Krasilnikovia cinnamomea: one gene and its partners. Each later gene encodes a partner of the first gene's protein in a complex. Links are inferred from orthologs where the notes say so. Each region holds a gene or a part of one and is shown in the gene's direction. Other genes may lie near its edges. The genes, in order: secY, secG and secA.

Evidence for each region.
Region 2: secY (region 1) and secG share a complex: the UniProt entries of both Escherichia coli proteins name them as parts of the sec protein translocase complex. The link is inferred for Krasilnikovia cinnamomea from one-to-one orthologs.
Region 3: the proteins of secY (region 1) and secA are in contact, whole or in part, in a crystal structure (PDB 3DIN), measured with the Thermotoga maritima proteins. The link is inferred for Krasilnikovia cinnamomea from one-to-one orthologs. Residues at the interface, in WP_004081795.1 of Thermotoga maritima: Glu108, Gly109, Glu110, Glu111, Ala236, Glu237, Arg238, Arg239, Ile240, Thr241, Ile242, Gln243, Tyr244, Ala245, Arg246, Arg247, Val248, Thr249, Gly250, Arg251, Arg252, Val253, Tyr254, Gly256, Ala257, Ser258, Thr259, Tyr260, Leu261, Pro262; in WP_004082002.1 of Thermotoga maritima: Glu261, Ala262, Arg263, Lys300, Ala301, Arg302, Thr303, Ile304, Ile305, Leu323, Tyr324, Asp325, Pro326, Val329, Ser330, Tyr333, Ile336, Lys340, Phe345, Val349, Glu363, Phe364, Tyr374, Ser375, Gly376, Gly377, Glu393, Ile395, Thr482, Ser483.

What each region holds. Positions count from the first base shown.
Region 1 is NZ_SHKY01000001.1:4,144,596-4,147,662, forward strand. The notes cover bases 127-3,044. They hold secY (preprotein translocase subunit SecY), read left to right. Parts: upstream 127-871; coding sequence 872-2,218; downstream 2,219-3,044. Other genes in these bases: rpmD (50S ribosomal protein L30), read left to right, coding at 127-155; rplO (50S ribosomal protein L15), read left to right, coding at 155-598; EV385_RS18815 (adenylate kinase), read left to right, coding at 2,287-2,940; map (type I methionyl aminopeptidase), read left to right, coding at 2,943-3,044. In the rest of the region: more of rpmD, read left to right, coding at 1-126; more of map, read left to right, coding at 3,045-3,067. UniProt on the Escherichia coli protein: The central subunit of the protein translocation channel SecYEG. Consists of two halves formed by TMs 1-5 and 6-10.
Region 2 is NZ_SHKY01000001.1:5,370,322-5,373,235, forward strand. What follows is about bases 48-2,812. They hold secG (preprotein translocase subunit SecG), read left to right. Parts: upstream 48-1,183; coding sequence 1,184-1,441; downstream 1,442-2,812. Other genes in these bases: EV385_RS24550 (phosphoglycerate kinase), read left to right, coding at 48-296; tpiA (triose-phosphate isomerase), read left to right, coding at 299-1,087; EV385_RS24565 (RNA polymerase-binding protein RbpA), read left to right, coding at 1,619-1,960; EV385_RS24570 (flagellar biosynthetic protein FliQ), read left to right, coding at 2,085-2,357; pgl (6-phosphogluconolactonase), read right to left, coding at 2,607-2,812. In the rest of the region: more of EV385_RS24550, read left to right, coding at 1-47; more of pgl, read right to left, coding at 2,813-2,914. UniProt on the Escherichia coli protein: Subunit of the protein translocation channel SecYEG. Overexpression of some hybrid proteins has been thought to jam the protein secretion apparatus resulting in cell death; while this may be true it also results in FtsH-mediated degradation of SecY.
Region 3 is NZ_SHKY01000001.1:4,411,258-4,414,833, forward strand. What follows is about bases 55-3,481. They hold secA (preprotein translocase subunit SecA), read left to right. Parts: upstream 55-389; coding sequence 390-3,281; downstream 3,282-3,481. Other genes in these bases: EV385_RS20035 (GNAT family N-acetyltransferase), read right to left, coding at 55-229; EV385_RS20045 (Rv3235 family protein), read right to left, coding at 3,403-3,481. Also shown: more of EV385_RS20035, read right to left, coding at 1-54; more of EV385_RS20045, read right to left, coding at 3,482-3,576. UniProt on the Escherichia coli protein: Required for protein export, interacts with the SecYEG preprotein conducting channel.

The sequences.
Region 1 (3,067 bases):
GGTCCGACATCGGCCGTAAGCAGAACCAGCGGGACTCCCTGCGGTCGCTCGGCCTGAAGCGGATCAACGATGTGGTCGTCAAGGAGGACCGCCCCGAGATCCGGGGCATGATCTTCGCCGTGCGCCACCTCGTGAACGTTGAGGAGGTCGAGTAATGGCGATCAAGGTCCACCACCTCCGCCCGGCGCCCGGCGCCAAGACCGCGAAGACCCGGGTGGGTCGCGGTGAGGGCTCCAAGGGCAAGACGGCCGGTCGGGGCACCAAGGGTTCCAAGGCCCGCAAGAACATCTCGGCGGCGTTCGAGGGTGGTCAGATGCCCATCCACATGCGCCTGCCGAAGATGAAGGGCTTCAAGAACAAGAACAAGGTCGTGTTCCAGGTCGTGAACCTGGACCGGCTGGCCGAGCTGTTCCCGAACGGCGGCCAGGTCGGCCCGCTGGAGCTGGCCGACGCGGGCGCCGTCCGCCGGGGACAGCCGGTCAAGGTCCTGGGCTCGGGCGAGCTGGGTAGCGTGGCGCTGCAGATCTCGGCGCACGCGTTCAGCGAGTCCGCCAAGGAGAAGATCGCGGCCGCAGGTGGTTCCACCACCGAGCTGTGACGGCTTGCGGGGGTGCCCGCCCGGGGCGCTGAGAGGTGCTCGGGCCGGCATCCCCGTTGTGGCGTCGGCCCGGTGTTCCACCGGAGCCGGCGCCGCTGTCGCAGGGGTCGCCGTGGCGGCGTGGACGCCCCGTGAGGCGCATGCGGCCACCGTGCCTGACCTCAACCGCACCAGACTGTTAGAGTCCGTTCCCAGCTAGGAAAATCGGTCGTCCGGGCCGATCCCTATCGTCGATCCGCCGGTCCGGCGGCCACCCTGCGCAGGAGGAAGAAGTTGCTCTCCGCCTTTACCAGTGCGTTCCGGACGCCTGACCTGCGCAAGAAGCTGCTGTTCACAGTGGCGATCATCGCGGTGTACCGGCTCGGCGCGACCATGCCCAGCCCGGGTGTCTCGTACACCAACGTGCAGAACTGTCTGCGCGCGGTGAACGAGAACCAGGAGGGCACGGGCATCCTGAACCTCCTGAACCTGTTCTCCGGCGGCGCACTGCTGTCGCTGTCGGTCTTCGCGCTGGGGATCATGCCGTACATCACGGCGTCGATCATCCTGCAGCTGCTCACCGTGGTGATTCCGCGCCTGGAGCAGTTGCGCAAGGAGGGCCAGTCCGGCCAGGCGAAGATCACTCAGTACACCCGGTACCTGACGCTGGGCCTGGCGATCCTGCAGTCCGCGGCGTTCGTGGCGCTGGCCCGCTCCGGCCAGCTCTTCGCCGGGAACTGCCCGCAGGACAACCCCCAGTTCGCGATCATCCCGAAGGACACCGGGATCCCGGACTGGCTGACGCTGACCATGCTGGTCATCACGATGACCGCCGGTACCGGTGTGGTCATGTGGCTCGGCGAACTGATCACCGACCGCGGTGTCGGCAACGGCATGTCCGTGCTGATCTTCACCTCGATCGCGGCCCGCCTCCCCGGCGAGGGCTGGACGATCAAGGAGCAGAGCGGCTGGAACAAGTTCGCCCTGGTGATCGTGCTCGTCCTGCTCATCATTTGCGCTGTCGTCTTCATCGAGCAGGCGCAACGGCGCATCCCGGTGCAGTACGCCAAGCGCATGATCGGGCGCCGCATGTACGGCGGCACCTCGACCTACATCCCGCTGAAGGTCAACCAGGCGGGTGTCGTCCCGGTCATCTTCGCCTCGTCGCTGCTCTACCTGCCGCAGCTGTACCTGCAGTTCTTCGACCAGAACGCCCTCAAGGGCTACCAGATCTGGATCCAGAACAACCTGGCCGACCCGACGAGCTGGGTCTACATCGCCACGTACTTCTTGATGATCATCTTCTTCACGTACTTCTACGTCTCGATCACGTTCAACCCGACCGAGGTCGCAGACAACATGAAGAAGTATGGTGGGTTCGTCCCGGGCATCCGGCCCGGCAAGCCGACCGCCGACTACCTCGACTTCATCCTCAGCCGGATCACCCTGCCGGGTGCGCTGTACCTCGGCCTGATCTCGGTGCTGCCGAACTTCTTCTTCATCTGGCTCAATGCGCAGCAGTACCAGAACTTCCCGTTCGGTGGTACGGCGGTGCTGATCATGGTTGGTGTGGGCCTGGAGACGGTGAAGCAGATCGAGAGCCAGCTGATGCAGCGCAACTACGAAGGGTTCCTGCGGTAGTGGGGACGCGGAGCCGGGGGGCTTGCGCGTCGGCGATTGCTCGTTCTCACCGAAGCGAGGCGATGTAGGTGCGGCTGGTGCTGGTAGGCCCTCCGGGGGCCGGCAAGGGGACACAGGCAGAGTACATCGCCGCCCACCTCGCCGTACCGAAGATCTCGACGGGGGACATCTTCCGGGCCAATGTGTCGCAGGGAACGCCGCTGGGCATCGAGGCAAAGCGCTACATGGACGCGGGTCACCTCGTACCGGACGAGGTGACCATCAACATGGTCCGTGACCGGCTGGCCGAGCCCGACGCGGCGGACGGGTTTCTGCTCGACGGCTTTCCCCGTACGGTGCCGCAGGCGTCGGCGCTGGACAAGCTGCTGGCCGACCTCGGCACGGCGCTCGACCTGGTGATGGAGCTCGTGGTCGACGACGACGAGGTCATCCGGCGGCTGTCCGGGCGGCGCACCTGCCGGGGCTGCGGCAAGATCTGGCACATCGAGTTCGATCCCACCACCAAGGACGACGTCTGCGACCGGTGCGGCTCCGAGCTGTTCCAGCGCGACGACGACAAGGCCGAGACGATCGCGAACCGCCTCGTCGAGTACACCGAGAAGACCGCCCCCCTGGTCGACTTCTACGGCGCGCAGGGCAAGCTGGTCGGCATCGACGCCACGGGCCCGGTCGAGGACGTCACCGACCGCGCCATCGAGGCGCTGCGGTCGTACGGGAGCTGATCATGCGTCGTGCCCAGCTGGACATCCAGCTGAAGACCCAGGAGCAGATCGAGCTGATGCGCGCCGCCGGGCTGGTGGTCGCCGCCGCCCTGCAGGCCATGCGCGAGGCCGTCGCCCCCGGGGTCTC
Region 2 (2,914 bases), 1.2 Mb from region 1 along the record:
GCCCGGAGTCGGTGGCGCTGTTCGCCGAGGCGATCGGCGGCGCGAAGACGCTGTTCTGGAACGGCCCGATGGGCGTGTTCGAGCTGGCCCCGTTCGCCCCGGGCACCCGCGGGGTGGCCGAGGCCATCACCAAGATCGACGGGTTCTCGGTGGTCGGCGGCGGCGACTCGGCCGCGGCCGTGCGCACCCTCGGCCTGGACGAGACCGCCTTCGGGCACATCTCCACGGGCGGCGGCGCCTCCCTGGAGTACCTGGAGGGCAAGACCCTGCCCGGCGTCGCGGCCCTGGAGAAGTGACCATGACCGAAACCCGTCGGCCGATCATCGCCGGCAACTGGAAGATGAACCTCAACCACCTGGAGGCGATCCTCCTGGTGCAGAAGCTCGCGGCCAGCCTGCCCGAGCGGACCCTCGCCGAGGTCGAGGTCGTCGTGCTGCCGCCGTTCACGGCCCTGCGCAGCGTGCAGACCGCGATCGACGGCGACAAGCTGCAGCTCGGGTACGGCGCGCAGGACGTCTCCGCGCACGCCAGCGGGGCGTACACCGGGGAGATCTCCGGCGGGATGCTGGCGAAGCTGGGCTGCACGTACGTGGTGATCGGGCACTCCGAGCGCCGCCAGTACCACAACGAGGACGACGCCCTGGTCAACGCGAAGATCAAGGCGGCGTTCGCGGCCGAGCTCACGCCGATCTTCTGCGTGGGGGAGGGCCTGGAGATCCGGGAGGCCGGCAACCAGGTGTCGCACGTGCTGGCCCAGGTCGACGCGGGCCTGGACGGGCTCAAGGCCGAGCAGGTCAAGCAGACCGTCATCGCGTACGAGCCGGTGTGGGCCATCGGCACCGGCAAGACCGCCACCCCGGAGGACGCGCAGGAGGTCTGCGGCGCGATCCGGGCCCGGCTGACCGAGCGGCACGGCGCCGAGGTCGGCGAGGCCGTCCGGATCCAGTACGGCGGCTCGGTCAAGGCCAGCAACGCCGCCGCGATCATGGCGCAGCCGGACGTCGACGGCGCGCTCGTCGGCGGCGCCAGCCTGGACGCGGACGAATTCGCGGGGATCTGCCGGTTCTCGGAGCACGTGGGTCGTTAGCGGCGTTCGCGCCCGGCCGTCCCCGGGGCGGCCGGGCGCGGACGTGACCGCTATTGTTGGGGCGCTGCTGCGCCCGTCGAGAGGACGAAACCGACCATGCCGATCGCGTTCACGTACACGTTGATCGTGTTGCTTTTCATCACCAGCATCCTGCTGACCCTGCTGATCCTGCTGCACCGCGGCAAGGGCGGCGGCATGTCGAGCATGTTCGGTGGCGGCGTCACCTCCAGCCTGGCCGGCTCCAGCGTCGCGGAGAAGAACCTCGACCGCTACACCGTGCTGGTGGGCATCGTCTGGTTCGCCTGCATCGTCGGCCTCGGTCTCTGGCTGCGGGTCACCCAGTCCGGCGGCTGAAACGACACGAGTCGGTTACCCGCCGACACTTCTCCCGGTGGCCCGGGAGACGTAGACTCTGCCGCGCGGTCCGGTCTATCCCGGGTCGCGCGGTTCTTTCCTCGGGGTCCCGTAACGGGGGATCTCCCGCCGCTTCGGCGGTGAAGTATGACGCCCCTCGAGACAGGAGTGACATCCGTGTCCAGTGGCAGTGCGATCCGCGGCAGCCGCGTCGGCTCCAGCCCGATGCGCCCGGACGAGCGCAGCGAACCCGCACCCCGGCGCGAGGTCACCTACTGGTGCGCCACGGGCCACCGGGTCGAGGTGCGCTTCGCCGCCGAGGCCCCCTTGCCGGAGACGTGGGACTGCCCCCGCTGCGGGCAGCCCGCCGGCCTGGACCGGCAGAACCCGCCGGGTCGTAGCCGGGTCGAGCCGTACAAGTCGCACCTGGCGTACGTGAAGGAGCGTCGCTCGGACGCCGACGGCGAGGCGATCCTCGCCGAGGCCCTCGCGAAGGTGCGCCAGCGCCGCGGCGAGTGACCGGCGGCGCGTGACCGTTGGCGGCGTCGCGGCACTTGAGGGATCCGGCGGGGCGAACCCAACGGCAACCCGCGTGCGCCCGTTCGGCGCTCTTCGGCCGCGCCCAGCGCCCGAACGGGATGGCATGACCGACACGATGATCGTTGAGCTGGCCATGCAGGCACTGACCATCGCCACCAAGATGTCCGCGCCGATCCTGTTGACCGCGCTGCTGATCGGCTTCGCGATCTCGCTGTTCCAGTCCGTCACCCAGATCCAGGAGGCGACCCTGTCCTTCGTGCCCAAGGCGGCCGGGGTCGGGGTGGCGCTGCTGGTCAGCGGCAACTGGATGCTGCACGAGATGGTCACCTACACGACCCAGCTGTTCGACAAGGTGCCGCAGCTCCTCGCCGCCTGACGGCAGGCGGCCGGGCCGCGCACCGGCCCGTCAGCCTGCTGGCTACCCGGGGCCCGGCGGCACCCACGGCAGTACCAGGTCCGGCAGCAGGCGGAAGCCCTCGACGAACACCCCCGGCCATCACGTCGTCCGTGACGTACAGGCGCAGGCCGTGCCGCTGCGCGAGGCGGCGGGCGACCGTGGACTTGCCCGCGCCACTGCCCCCGCCGATCCAGTACGCGTGCGCCAGCGGCGCCGCGGCCTCCGTGCTCAGCGCAGGCTACGCAGCTTCGACGGGACGTTCGCGGCGGCGGCCCGGTCCAGCAGCCACAACGTACGGTCGGTGCCGGTCGCCCCGGCCGCGGGCAGCTGCTTGGGCCCGGCCCCGCTGATCGCCATGCCGACCGCGGCGGCCTTGTCCGGTCCCGCCGCGACCAGCCACACCTCCTCGGCACTCTGGATCGTCGGCAGGGTCAGCGTGACCCGGGTCGGCGGTGGCTTCGGGCTGTTGTGCACCGGCGCGGTGGTGCCGGTCGCGTGGTACACCGGGTGCTCCGGGAAGATCGACGCCACGTGGC
Region 3 (3,576 bases), 270 kb from region 1 along the record:
CACCGGTCGCGGCGGCGGTGACCGCGCCGCCGTACGTCGTACCGTCCGCCAGCCCCGCGCTGGCGGCGTCGATGAACTCCCGCGCGTCAGACAGCGTGTACGGCACCGGCGAGCTGTTCGCCCAGCGGGAGATCTCAGCGTCGTCGCGGGCCCGGACCAGCTCCCCGGCGTCCGCGCGGCGGAACCCGCGCACCACCAGCTCGCCGGCGCGCAGCTCGAACGGGGCCACCCGGCCATCCTGCCGGACTCGCCGGGCGCCGGTGTGCGCTGTCAGCGAACGACCGGCCGTGTTTCGCCATGTTTGCACGGTTAACGGGAGGCTCGGGTCACAGACCGCTCGCCGAGGTGCCTACGATGGGGGCGCAGACTGGTCTAGGGAGAGTTGGCCCGTGTCGATATTGGAAAAGGTCCTCCGTGCCGGTGAAGGACGCATGGTGCGCCGGCTCAAGGCGATCGCGGACGCCGTCAACTCGATCGAGGACGACTACGTCGACCTGACCGATGATGAGCTGCGCGACCTGACGGAGCAGTTCAAGCAGCGCTACGCCGACGGGGAGTCGCTGGACTCGCTGCTGCCCGAGGCGTTCGCGACGGCCCGGGAGGGTGCCCGCCGGGTGCTCGGTCAGCGGGCGTACGACGTCCAGATCATGGGTGCGGCCGCCCTGCACTTCGGCAACATCCCGGAGATGAAGACCGGCGAGGGCAAGACCCTGACCGGCGTCTTCCCGGCGTATCTGAACGCGCTGTCCGGCAAGGGCGTGCACATCATCACGGTGAACGACTACCTGGCGCAGCGCGACGCCGAGTGGGTGGGCCGGGTGCACGTGTTCCTCGGGCTGACGGTCGGCGTGATCCTGCCGAACCGGCCCGCCGCCGAGCACCGTGCCGCATACCAGTGCGACATCACGTACGGGACGAACAACGAGTTCGGCTTCGACTACCTGCGCGACAACATGGCGTGGTCGCGGGACGAACTGGTGCAGCGGGGTCACAACTTCGCGATCGTCGACGAGGTGGACTCCATCCTCATCGACGAGGCCCGGACCCCGCTGATCATCTCCGGCCCGGCCGAGCACTCCGCCCGGTGGTACGGCGAGTTCGCCTCGATCGTCAAGCGCCTGGAGAAGGGCACGGAAGGGTCGGGCGACTACGAGGTCGACCACGCCAAGCGGACGGTCGCGATCTCGGAGCGCGGCGTCGCCCGGGTCGAGGACCGCCTCGGCATCGACAACCTGTACGAGTCGGTGAACACCCCGCTGGTCGGCTACCTCAACAACGCGATCAAGGCCAAGGAGCTCTACAAGCGCGACAAGGACTACATCGTCACCCAAGAGGGCGAGGTCCTGATCGTCGACGAGTTCACCGGCCGCATCCTGCACGGTCGCCGCTACAACGAGGGCATGCACCAGGCCATCGAGGCCAAGGAGGGCGTCGAGGTCAAGCAGGAGAACCAGACGCTGGCCACGATCACGCTGCAGAACTACTTCCGCCTCTACGACAAGCTGGGCGGCATGACCGGTACGGCGCAGACCGAGGCCGGCGAGTTCAACAAGGTCTACAAGGTCGGCGTCGTGACCATCCCGACGCACCGCCCGATGGTCCGCATCGACCACCCGGACGTCATCTACAAGACCGAGAAGGCCAAGTTCACCGCGGTCGTCGAGGACATCGCCGAGCGGCACGGCACCGGCCAGCCGGTGCTCGTGGGCACGGTGTCGGTGGAGAACTCCGAGATCCTGTCGCAGTTGCTGCGCCGCCGCGGCATCCCGCACAGCGTGCTGAACGCGAAGTTCCACGCCCAGGAGGCGACGATCATCGCCCAGGCGGGCCGCAAGGGCGCGGTCACGGTCGCCACCAACATGGCCGGTCGCGGCACGGACATCCTGCTCGGCGGCAACCCCGAGTTCCTGGCCTCCTCCGAGCTGCACCAGCGCGGCCTGGACCCGGTGGAGAGCCCCGAGGAGTACGCCAAGGCGCTCGAAGAGGTCATGCCCGCCTGGAAGGAGGCGTGCGAGGCGGAGGCCGCCGAGGTGCAGGCCGCAGGCGGCCTGTACGTGCTGGGCACGGAGCGGCACGACTCCCGGCGCATCGACAACCAGCTGCGCGGCCGCTCCGGCCGTCAGGGCGACCCCGGCGAGTCCCGGTTCTACCTGTCCTTGCAGGACGACCTCATGAAGCGGTTCCGGGCCGGTGCGGTCGAGGCCGTGATGGAGCGGTTCAACATCCCCGAGGACGTGCCCATCGAGTCGAAGATGGTCACCCGGCAGATCCGCAGCGCGCAGACCCAGATCGAGGCGCAGAACGCGGAGATCCGCAAGAACGTCCTCAAGTACGACGAGGTGCTCAACAAGCAGCGCCAGGTCATCTACGCGGAGCGCCTGCGGGTGCTCAACGGCGAGGACATGCACGACCAGGCCCGGCACATGATCGACGACGTGGTCTCCGACTACGTCACCGCCGCCACCGCCGACGGGTACGCCGAGGACTGGGACCTCGACCAGCTGTGGACGAACCTCAAGCGGCTCTACCCGGTCGGCGTCACGATCGACAACCTCGTCGAGGAGTCCGGCGGTGAACGCCACACCCTCGACCAGGAGTTCCTCATCGCGCAGCTCAAGCAGGACGCGCAGCGCGCGTACGACGCGCGGGAGGAGGAGCTGGGTCCGGAGGCGGTGCGTGAGCTGGAGCGCCAGGTGCTCCTGGCGGTGATCGACCGCAAGTGGCGCGAGCACCTGTACGAGATGGACTACCTGCAGGAGGGCATCAGCCTGCGGGCGTACGCCCAGCGCGACCCGGTTGTCGAGTACCAGCGCGAGGGTTTCGACATGTTCGCGCAGATGATGGACGGCATCAAGGAGGAGGCGGTCGGCTTCCTGTTCAACCTGGAGGTTCAGGTCGAGGAGCAGCCGACGGTCACCGTGGACCCGAGCCAGGCCGTCCCGCTGCCGGCCAGCGCCGCCGCCGGGGGCGACGGGCAGGTCGAGGTACGGGCCAAGGGCCTCGGTGGGGGCAACCGCCCGCAGCACCTGCAGTACACCTCGCCGGCCATCGACGGGGAGGCCGGTGCCGGGACTCCGGTGGTGCAGGAGGAGGGCGCGCCGGCCCTCGGCATCGGCGGCTCGCCCGTGCCCGCCAGCCCCGCGCACACCGCGGCCGCCCGCAGCGCCCGCAGTAGCGCGGGTCAGGCCCAGGCCAGCAGTGGCCCGTCGCGCAACGCGCCCTGCTACTGCGGCTCGGGCAAGAAGTACAAGCGCTGCCACGGCGCCCCCGGCGCTGTCTGACCGCTCGCATCTTCGACGGCCCGCGGGGAATCCCGCGGGCCGTCGCCGTTGTCGGCGGCCTGCCTGGCTCGGGTGGCGGCGAGCGGGCACCGGTCCACCACGACCGCCGGAACCGTCGATCTCAGACCAACTGCAGGGTCGTTGTCAGCCAGGACTGGTCGTGCAGCTCGAGGCGGAGCGCCAGTGCCCACGTCCGGCCGCCCGTGACGAGTAGGACCGTCGCCTCCACGGCGCCGGGCCGGGGCTCGCACAGGCGCAGCCGCAGCACCGCCGCCGGGGCGGCGCCGCGCCCGTG